DNA from 2 places in the Streptomyces sp. NPDC007856 genome. Region 1 is predicted to be linked to the other one. Evidence: riboswitches for the same ligand, from Rfam matches in the RefSeq annotation. Region 1 holds a riboswitch; the other holds the start of a gene.

Region 1 (4,203 bases):
GCCACCTGCTCCAGGAAGTCGGCCAGCGTGCCCTGCTCGCCCTCCCCGCGCTCCTGCTCGAACTCCAGGGCCACCGCCGCGAGTTCCTGGAGGTTCTCGATGCGGGTCTCGTCCTGCGGGTCGGTGGAGGCCTGCAACTCGGCCAGGTAGCCGGTGCGTTCGAGCACCGCCTCCAGGACGGTCGCGGGACCCGCACCGGACTCGACGATGGTGCGCAGGTCCTCCATCAGCGTGTTGAACCGCTTGACGGCGTTGGTGGAGCGCGCGGCCATGCCGTACGCCTCGTCCACGCGCTTGAGCGCCTGCGGGAAACTGATCTTCTCGCGCTGGGAGAGGGCGTCGATCATCGCCTCCGCGCGCTCGCCGATGCCGCGCTTGGGCACGTTGAGGATGCGGCGCAGCGGCACCGAGTCCTCGGGGTTGGCGAGGACGCGCAGATAGGCCAGGACGTCCCGGACCTCCTTGCGCTCGTAGAAGCGGACCCCGCCGACGACCTTGTAGGGCAGGCCGACGCGGATGAAGACCTCTTCGAAGACACGGGACTGGGCATTGGTGCGGTAGAAGACGGCGACATCGCCCGCCCTGGCCTCGCGCGCGTCGACCAGACGGTCTATCTCGTCGGCGACGAACTGGGCCTCGTCGTGCTCGGTGTCGGCAACGTAACCGGTGATCCGCGCGCCCTGGCCGGCGTTGGTCCACAGGTTCTTCGGGCGGCGGGACTCGTTGCGCTCGATGACCGCGTTGGCGGCGGACAGGATGGTCTGTGTGGAGCGGTAGTTCTGCTCCAGCAGGATCGTCGTCGCGTTCGGGTAGTCCTCCTCGAACTGGAGGATGTTGCGGATCGTCGCGCCCCGGAAGGCGTAGATCGACTGGTCCGCGTCACCCACGACGCACAGTTCGGCGGGCGGGAGGTCGTGCTCGCTCGGCGGGATGTCCTCGCTGTGTTCGCCGGTGCCGACGAGTTCGCGCACGAGCGCGTACTGCGCGTGGTTGGTGTCCTGGTACTCGTCGACGAGGACATGCCGGAAGCGGCGGCGGTAGTGCCCGGCGACGTCCGGGAAGGCACGCAGCAGGTTGACCGTCGTCATGATCAGGTCGTCGAAGTCGAGCGCGTTGGCCTCGCGCAGGCGCGACTGGTAGAGCGCGTAGGCCTGGGCGAGGGTCTTCTCGAAGCCGTCCGTGGCCTGGGCGGCGAAGTCCTCCTCGTCGATCAGCTCGTTCTTCAGGTTGCTGATCTTCGCGCTGAACGATTTGGGCGGGAAGCGCTTGGGGTCGAGGTCCAGGTCGCGGCAGACCAGGGCCATCAGGCGCTTGCTGTCGGCGGCGTCGTAGATGGAGAAGCTGGAGGTGAAACCGAGCTTCTTGCTCTCCCGGCGCAGGATGCGCACGCACGCGCTGTGGAAGGTCATCACCCACATCGCGTTCGCGCGCGGGCCGACGAGGTGCTCGACGCGCTCCTTCATCTCGCCCGCGGCCTTGTTGGTGAAGGTGATCGCGAGGATCTGGCCCGGGTGCACATGCCGCTCGGCGAGCAGGTGGGCGATGCGGTGGGTGAGCACACGGGTCTTGCCGGAGCCGGCGCCGGCGACGATGAGCAGCGGGGAGCCGGCGTGCACGACCGCGGCGCGCTGGTTGTCGTTCAGCCCCTCCAGCAGCGCCGCCGCGTCGAGGGCGGGACGCGGGGCGCCGTCGCGGTAGTACGCGTCCCGGTCCGGCGGCACGTCGAACTTCCCGCCGAACAGATCGTCCGGAAGCGGCTCCGGAGCGTGATCGTCCTCGGGCGGCGGCGGGGGCTCCTCCTCGCGCCCGCGAGGGGCCTGGAGGTCCGCCAGGAAGCTGTCGTCAAAGAGGCTGCTCATCGCTCTACGAGTCTAGGGCTCCCCACCGACAACCGGTCGCCGTCCCCGGAACACGGCCGCCCCGGAAAGCAGTTGATCTTCACTGCCGAACGGCCCGCGCCCTGCTCACAGAGGGGTACCGTCCGATGACTCAGAAGCGAAACCTGACTCAGGTCACGAAAATGTATCGGACATATCACGCACCAACCTTCACAGGAGTCACACGAGTTGGCTAGCGTGCGTTCGGGCCGCACGACCCCTACCGGCGAACCTCGCCGGGCCGCGCGGCCCCCGCCGAGTCCGGCGTGCCCCGCAGGGCGCCCGGAGCCGGGGACCCACCGACCTTTGGGGTGAATCGGCCGGCTCCCACCCGGGACGCCGCCGTAGGGCAACCCTTCCGAACCACCGCCCGAACCCGACAGCTAACCCGGTAGGCGGCCCACTGGAAGGAGTCGCCTCTCTTGGCGTCGCACCGCAAGCCGCGCCCCGGCGGGACCATCGGAACCGGCCTTCGCGCTCCCGCCCTCGCCACCGCCGCCCTCACCTCCATGGCCGTGCTCTCGCAGACCGCGGAGGCCGCCCCGGGTACCGATCGCGCCAAGCCGACCCTGGAGGAGGTCGAGAAGAAGGTCGACGATCTCTACCGCCAGGCGGAGTCGGCGACCCAGAAGTACAACGCGGCCAAGGAGCGGACCGGCAAACAGCGCGGCCGCGTCGACGCCCTGCGCGAGGACGTCGCCCGGCGCACGGCACGCCTCAACAAGGCCCGTGAGGAGCTGGGCTCCTTCGCCGCGGCCCAGTACCGCACCGGCGCCGCCGCTCCGGACACGGCCACCTTCCTGCTGGCGAACGACCCGCAGGACTACTTCGACCAGACCCAGCTGATGAACCGGCTGACCTCGCGGGAGAAGAGCGCGGTCGACGACTTCATCGGCGAGCAGGCCGCGACGATGAAGAAGCGGCGGGAGGCCGCGGAGAGCCTGCAGACGCTGAGCGACTCGCAGCACGACCTGCAGACCGCCAAGGCAACCGTGCAGAAGAAACTGGCCTCGGCGCGGGAACTGCTGTCGCAGCTGACGGCCCAGGAGAAGGCGCGGCTGGCCGCCATCGAGCGGCAGAAGGACCAGGAGGCGGCGCGCAAGGCGGCCGAGCTGGCGAAGCAGCAGGCGGCTCAGCAGCAGGCCGACTCGTCCTCGTCGTCGTCCACCGCCACGGGGTCCGGCTCCGGGTCGGGTTCGACGGGCTCCGGCTCGACGGGGTCCACCACCACGTCCAGCTCGTACGACACGAAGGCAGAGAAGGCGATCGCCTTCGCCCGCGCGCAGATCGGCAAGCCGTATGTGTGGGGCGCCACCGGGCCGGACTCCTACGACTGCTCGGGCCTCACCCAGGCCGCCTGGAAGGCCGCCGGCGTCACCCTCCCGCGCACCACGTACGACCAGGTCAACGCGGGCACCACGGTCTCGCTCGCCGACGCGCGGCCGGGCGACCTGATCTTCTTCTACGACGACATCAGCCACGTCGGCGTCTACATAGGCAACGGCATGATGATCCACGCCCCGAAGCCGGGCGCGTACGTCCGCGAGGAGTCGATCTACTACGGCGGCGAGTCGATCATCCACAGCGTGGTCCGCCCGGGCTGACCACTCACCCCGGGCACGGGTGCGCCCCGCTCCACGCGCGCGTGCCGCCGAATTGCCGGACCACGCGCGCAGGTGCCGGCGGCTTGGGGGCCTCGCCTTGAGGCCCCCGGGCGCGCGTCGGCTGATCGCGTGCCGATGCGCGCGTGCGGGCGTTTTCCGCGTCCACGCGCGCGTGCGGGCGTTTTCCGCGTCCACGCGCGCGTGCGGGCGTTTTCCGCGTCCACGCGCGCGTGCGGCCGTTCCTGCGTCGATGCGCGCTACGTGCCGGCCTTCCTGCGTCCACACGCGCCGCGTGCCGGCTGTTCCTCCGTCCACGCGCCATCGGCCTTCCTGCGTCCACGCGCCACCGCTTTCCTGGGTCACGAACGCGGCGCCGGCTTCTCCCGGTCCCCCGCGCGTACCGGCGTTTTTGCTGTCCACACGCGCGTGCCCTTCCGGGCGGGAACCCCGCCGCTCCCTGGCATCGGGCGCATGCCGGGCATCTCAGGTCTGCGCGTGTGGTGGGCGGGGCGGTCTCCCCCGGCCGGGGCCGCCGTGATGGCGACCGGCATCCTGTCGGTGGGACTGCACATGACCGGCGACGAGACGCTCTCCCAGGCAGTGCTGGCGCTGGCGTGCGTCGCCTGGGCCGCGCCGGCCGCCGAGTTCGTGCTGCGACTGGTCGGCGAGCGGCAGCGCTGGGCGACCGAGGCGGAGAGTCCGGGCGCGCTCACCTCCGTCGC
Region 2 (4,203 bases), on a different contig from region 1:
GGGCAGTCTGTGGAGGACGGAAGCCGGAACCGAGGCCGCGGTTCCGACGCCACGCCGGGCGGACGAAGGTCCGCTCCGGGGCATGCTTCGCGATATGGGAAACTGGTCTAGACAACCCTGAAGACTGAAGGGCAGCAACACATGGCTGAGCGCCGCGTCAACGTCGGCTGGGCCGAGGGCCTCCACGCCCGCCCCGCCTCCATCTTCGTCCGAGCCGCCACGGCCGCAGGCGTCCCGGTGACGATCGCCAAGGCTGACGGCAACCCCGTCAACGCGGCCTCCATGCTGGCTGTCCTGGGCCTGGGCGCCCAGGGCGGCGAGGAGATCGTGCTGGCCTCCGACGCCGAGGGCGCGGACGTCGCCCTCGACCGTCTGGCCAAGCTGGTCGCCGAGGGCCTCGAGGAACTGCCCGAGACGGTCTGAACAGCAGCACGCTGACACACCGGAGCCGCGTCGCCCTTTTCGGGCGGCGCGGCTCTGCGTTTCCGGGCTCTTTGCGCGCACACCGGAATTGAGGCAGCGGTAAATACTGCGCAGCCGAATACCTCTTCTTTGTATACGGCGCCCGTGTTAATGCCGGAGGCCCGACATGTTTACGGCGTGTTGCGAAGTCCTCACACGCTCGCCGGCCCCGGAAAAGCGCAGCCGGTGCACGGCCGTCGCGCGCTCGGTGTGCAGCGCCGTGAGCGCCCGCGCGCGCTCCCCGTCGCCGCGCGCCACCGCGTCGACGATGGCGCCGTGCTCCGTCCAGTAGTCCACCGGGCTCGACGGCGCCTCCACCGCGTACATCCAGGCGATCTTGTGCCGAAGCTGGCTGAGCATCGCGGTCAGCGAGGGGCTGCCCGAGGCCTGGGCGAGCGTCTCGTGGAACCAGCCGCCCAGCGACCGCAGATCGTCGCTGCTGCCCCTGCGGGCCCGCTCCTGGCCCAGCCTGACCAGGCCGCGCAGCACCTTCAGATGGGCCTCGGTGCGCCGCTGGGCGGCCCTGGCGGCCCCGAGCGGCTCCAGCAGCAGGCGCATCTCCAGCAGGTCGGCGGCCTCCTGCTCGGTCGGCTCGGCCACACACGCGCCCGCGTGCCGGCGGGTCACCACGAAGCCCTCGGCCTCCAGGGTGCGCAGGGCCTCGCGGACGGGGACGCGCGAGACGCCGTAGCGGCGGGCCAGGACTTCCTCGGTCAGCCGGCCGCCGCGCTCGTAGACCCCCGCGACGATGTCGTCCCGGATGGCCGTGCACACCGAGTGCGCCGGAATACGCATGACCGACCTCCGCTTTAATCCCCGTGAAACGTCGACGATGGACGCCTGTTCCGTGACTCTATTCCAATGAGCCGGAATTTCCGACGGCGGGCCGGAATCCATGGATATTTTTTGGTCAGCGGATCGGGTGGCGCCCGTGAAAAGACGACGAAAGCCCCGGCTCGGTGAGCCGGGGCTTCGCATGCCAGGCGATGAGGCGTCAGACGTTCACGCCGTGCTTGCGGAGGTAGGCGACGGGGTCGACGTCCGAGCCGTAGTCGGGGGTCGTACGGGCCTCGAAGTGCAGGTGCGGGCCCGTGGTGTTGCCGGTCGCGCCGGACAGGGCGATCTGCTGGCCCGGGGTGACCTGCTGGCCGACCGAGACGCCGATCGACGACAGGTGGCCGTACTGGGTGTACATGCCGTCGGCCATCCTGATCACGATCTGGTTGCCGTACGCGCCGCCCCAGCCGGTGGAGACGACGGTGCCGGAGCCGACCGCGTGCACCGGGGTGCCGCTCGCCGCGTGGAAGTCGATGCCGGTGTGCGAGCCGGAGGACCACAGCGAGCTGCTCGCCTTGTAGCCGGTGGAGACGTAGGAGTTCGCGATCGGGGCGACGAAGGTGTTCATCAGGCGCTTGCGCTCGGCCTCCCGGGCGGCGCGGGTCCTGGCCTCGTGCTCCTCCTTCGCCCTCTTCGCCGCGGCTTCCTCGGCCGCCTTGTGCTCGGCGGCCCGCTGCTGCGCGGCGGCCTGCGCGTCGATGTGCTCGGCCACGTCGTCGCTCAGGGTGAGGACCGGCGTGAGGCCGGTCTGCTCCACGGTGTTCTCGGCGGCGAGCGCCGGGGAGGCGGCCAGGGTGCCGATGACACCGGTGGTGGTGAGGGCTGCGATGCCTGCCGCCTGAGCGGTGGTGCGCTTGACCCGGCCGGGCTTGCGGTGCTTCCCGGTGGCGCACATGAACGCCATGGAGTGGCTGGTCCTTTCCTTCCCTCTCGCCTACCGGGTTAGCTGACGGGTTCGGAGCAGGAAGGTCTCCTACGGGCCCCCTCGCGGAGCGCGGGCGCCCGATTCACCCCAGGGACTGCGTGGGTCCCCGGCTCCCCTGGCTCGCGCCGTGCGGGGACTCGGCGATGGCTGTCCGGTGCCGCGGGTGCGGCGCACTGCTACCGACGAACAGCCCGGGTGACGCTACGTAAGCCTGCTTTCGAACCCCAAACGGATCCGGACTTTTGTAGCGCATCCCACAGGGCAGACAGGCAACCTCCGCCTCAAATCGGGCATCCCGGTAAGGGAGTGAGAACGGCAGGGGCCCTGACGGTCCATAGACCGTCAGGGCCCCACGCGCGTGCGGTTACTCGGCCGCCACGACCGTCACTTCACCGATGCCGAGTGCCTCCACCGGTGCCTTGATCTGGGAGGCGTCACCGACGAGGACGGTCACCAGACGGTCCACCGGGAAGGCGTTCACCACGGCCGCCGTGGCCTCCACCGTGCCCGTCGCGGCCAGCTGCTGATAGAGCGTCGCCTGGAAGTCGTCGGGCAGGTACTGCTCGACCTGGTCGGCCAGCGTGCTCGCGACGGCCGCCGCGGTCTCGTACTTCAGCGGCGCCACCCCGACGAGGTTCTGCACGGCCACGTCCCGCTCGGCGTCGGTCAGACCGTCCGCCGCCAGGGTGCGCAGCACCTTCCACAGGTCCTCCAGCGCCGGGCCGGTGTTGGGGGTGTCCACGGAGCCGCTGATGGCGAGCATCGAGGCGCCCGTGCCGTCCGGTGCGGACCGGAGGACCTGGCCGAAGGAGCGCACACCGTAGGTGTAGCCCTTCTCCTCGCGCAGGACGCGGTCCAGGCGGGAGGTGAGGGTGCCGCCGAGGCAGTAGGTGCCGAGCACCTGGGCGGGCCACACCCGGTCGTGCCGGTCGGGGCCGACGCGGCCGATGAGCAGCTGCGTCTGCACGGCGCCGGGCCGGTCCACGATGACCACGCGCCCGGTGTCGTCGGCGGTCACCGGCGGCACGGGCCGCGGCTCGCCCGGCGTGCCGGTCCAGGCGCCCAGGGTGTCGCCGAGCAGCGCGTCCAGGTCGACCCCGGTGAGGTCGCCGACCACCACCGCGGTGGCCGTGGCGGGGCGTACGTGCCGGCCGTAGAAGGCGCGTACGGCGGCGGCGTCGATCTTCTCGACGGTCTCCTCGGTGCCCTGGCGGAGCCGCGACATGCGCGAGGCCACCGGGAACAGCTCCTTGGAGAGCTCCTTGGCGGCCCGGCGGGAGGGGTTGGCCAGCTCGTGCGGGATCTCGTCCAGGCGGTTGCGGACCAGCCGCTCCACCTCGCTGTCGGCGAAGGCGGGCGCGCGCAGCGCGTCGGCGAGCAGGCCGAGACCCTTGGCCAGGCGCGAGGCGGGGACCTCCAGGCTGAGCCGGACGCCGGGGTGGTCGGCGTGCGAGTCCAGCGTGGCGCCCGCGCGCTCCAGCTCGGCGGCGAACTCCTCGGCGGAGTGCTTGTCGGTGCCCTCGGAGAAGGCCCGCGCCATGATCGTGGCGACGCCGTCCAGGCCGGCCGGCTCGGCGTCCAGGGGCGCGTCCAGCAGCACCTCGACGGCGACGACCTGCTGGCCGGGGCGGTGGCAGCGCAGCACGGTCAGGCCGTTGTCGAGCGCGGTGCGCTCGGGCGCCGGGAACGCCCAGGGCCTGGCCTCGCCGGCCTGCGGCTGGGGATGGAAGTCCATGGTGGCGAGCTCGGTCACTTGGCCGTCTCCTCGTTCTCGTTACCGGCCTCTACGGTGGCTTCCTGCTCCGGGTCCTCGGGAACGTCGGCGTCCGGGGCCTGCTCCGGGGACTTCGGCTCATACACCAGGACCGCCCGGTTGTCGGGGCGCAGACGGGCCTGGGCGACCTCCTGGACCTCCTGCAGGGTCACATCCAGGACGCGCTTGACGGCGGTGAGGGCGAGCTGCGGGTCGCCGAACAGGA

Evidence for each region. Region 1 has a riboswitch for cyclic di-AMP ahead of ACFYOH_RS01475 (NlpC/P60 family protein). Riboswitches for the same ligand answer to the same signal wherever they lie in the genome.
Region 2: linked by a shared signal. The riboswitch ahead of ACFYOH_RS13465 (M23 family metallopeptidase) and the one ahead of ACFYOH_RS01475 (NlpC/P60 family protein) in region 1 are both predicted to bind cyclic di-AMP.

The regions. Positions count from the first base shown of each region.
Region 1 is NZ_JBIAEC010000001.1:290,185-294,387, reverse strand. It holds gene pcrA (DNA helicase PcrA) at 1-1,859, opposite strand, end outside; cyclic di-AMP (ydaO/yuaA leader) riboswitch at 2,121-2,292, shown strand; gene ACFYOH_RS01475 (NlpC/P60 family protein) at 2,300-3,481, shown strand; partial or broken gene ACFYOH_RS01470 (tellurite resistance/C4-dicarboxylate transporter family protein) at 3,953-4,203, shown strand, end outside.
Region 2 is NZ_JBIAEC010000004.1:494,038-498,240, forward strand. It holds gene ACFYOH_RS13455 (HPr family phosphocarrier protein) at 142-423, shown strand; gene ACFYOH_RS13460 (GntR family transcriptional regulator) at 571-1,257, opposite strand; gene ACFYOH_RS13465 (M23 family metallopeptidase) at 1,457-2,203, opposite strand; cyclic di-AMP (ydaO/yuaA leader) riboswitch at 2,216-2,377, opposite strand; gene ACFYOH_RS13470 (M16 family metallopeptidase) at 2,589-3,977, opposite strand; gene ACFYOH_RS13475 (M16 family metallopeptidase) at 3,974-4,203, opposite strand, start outside.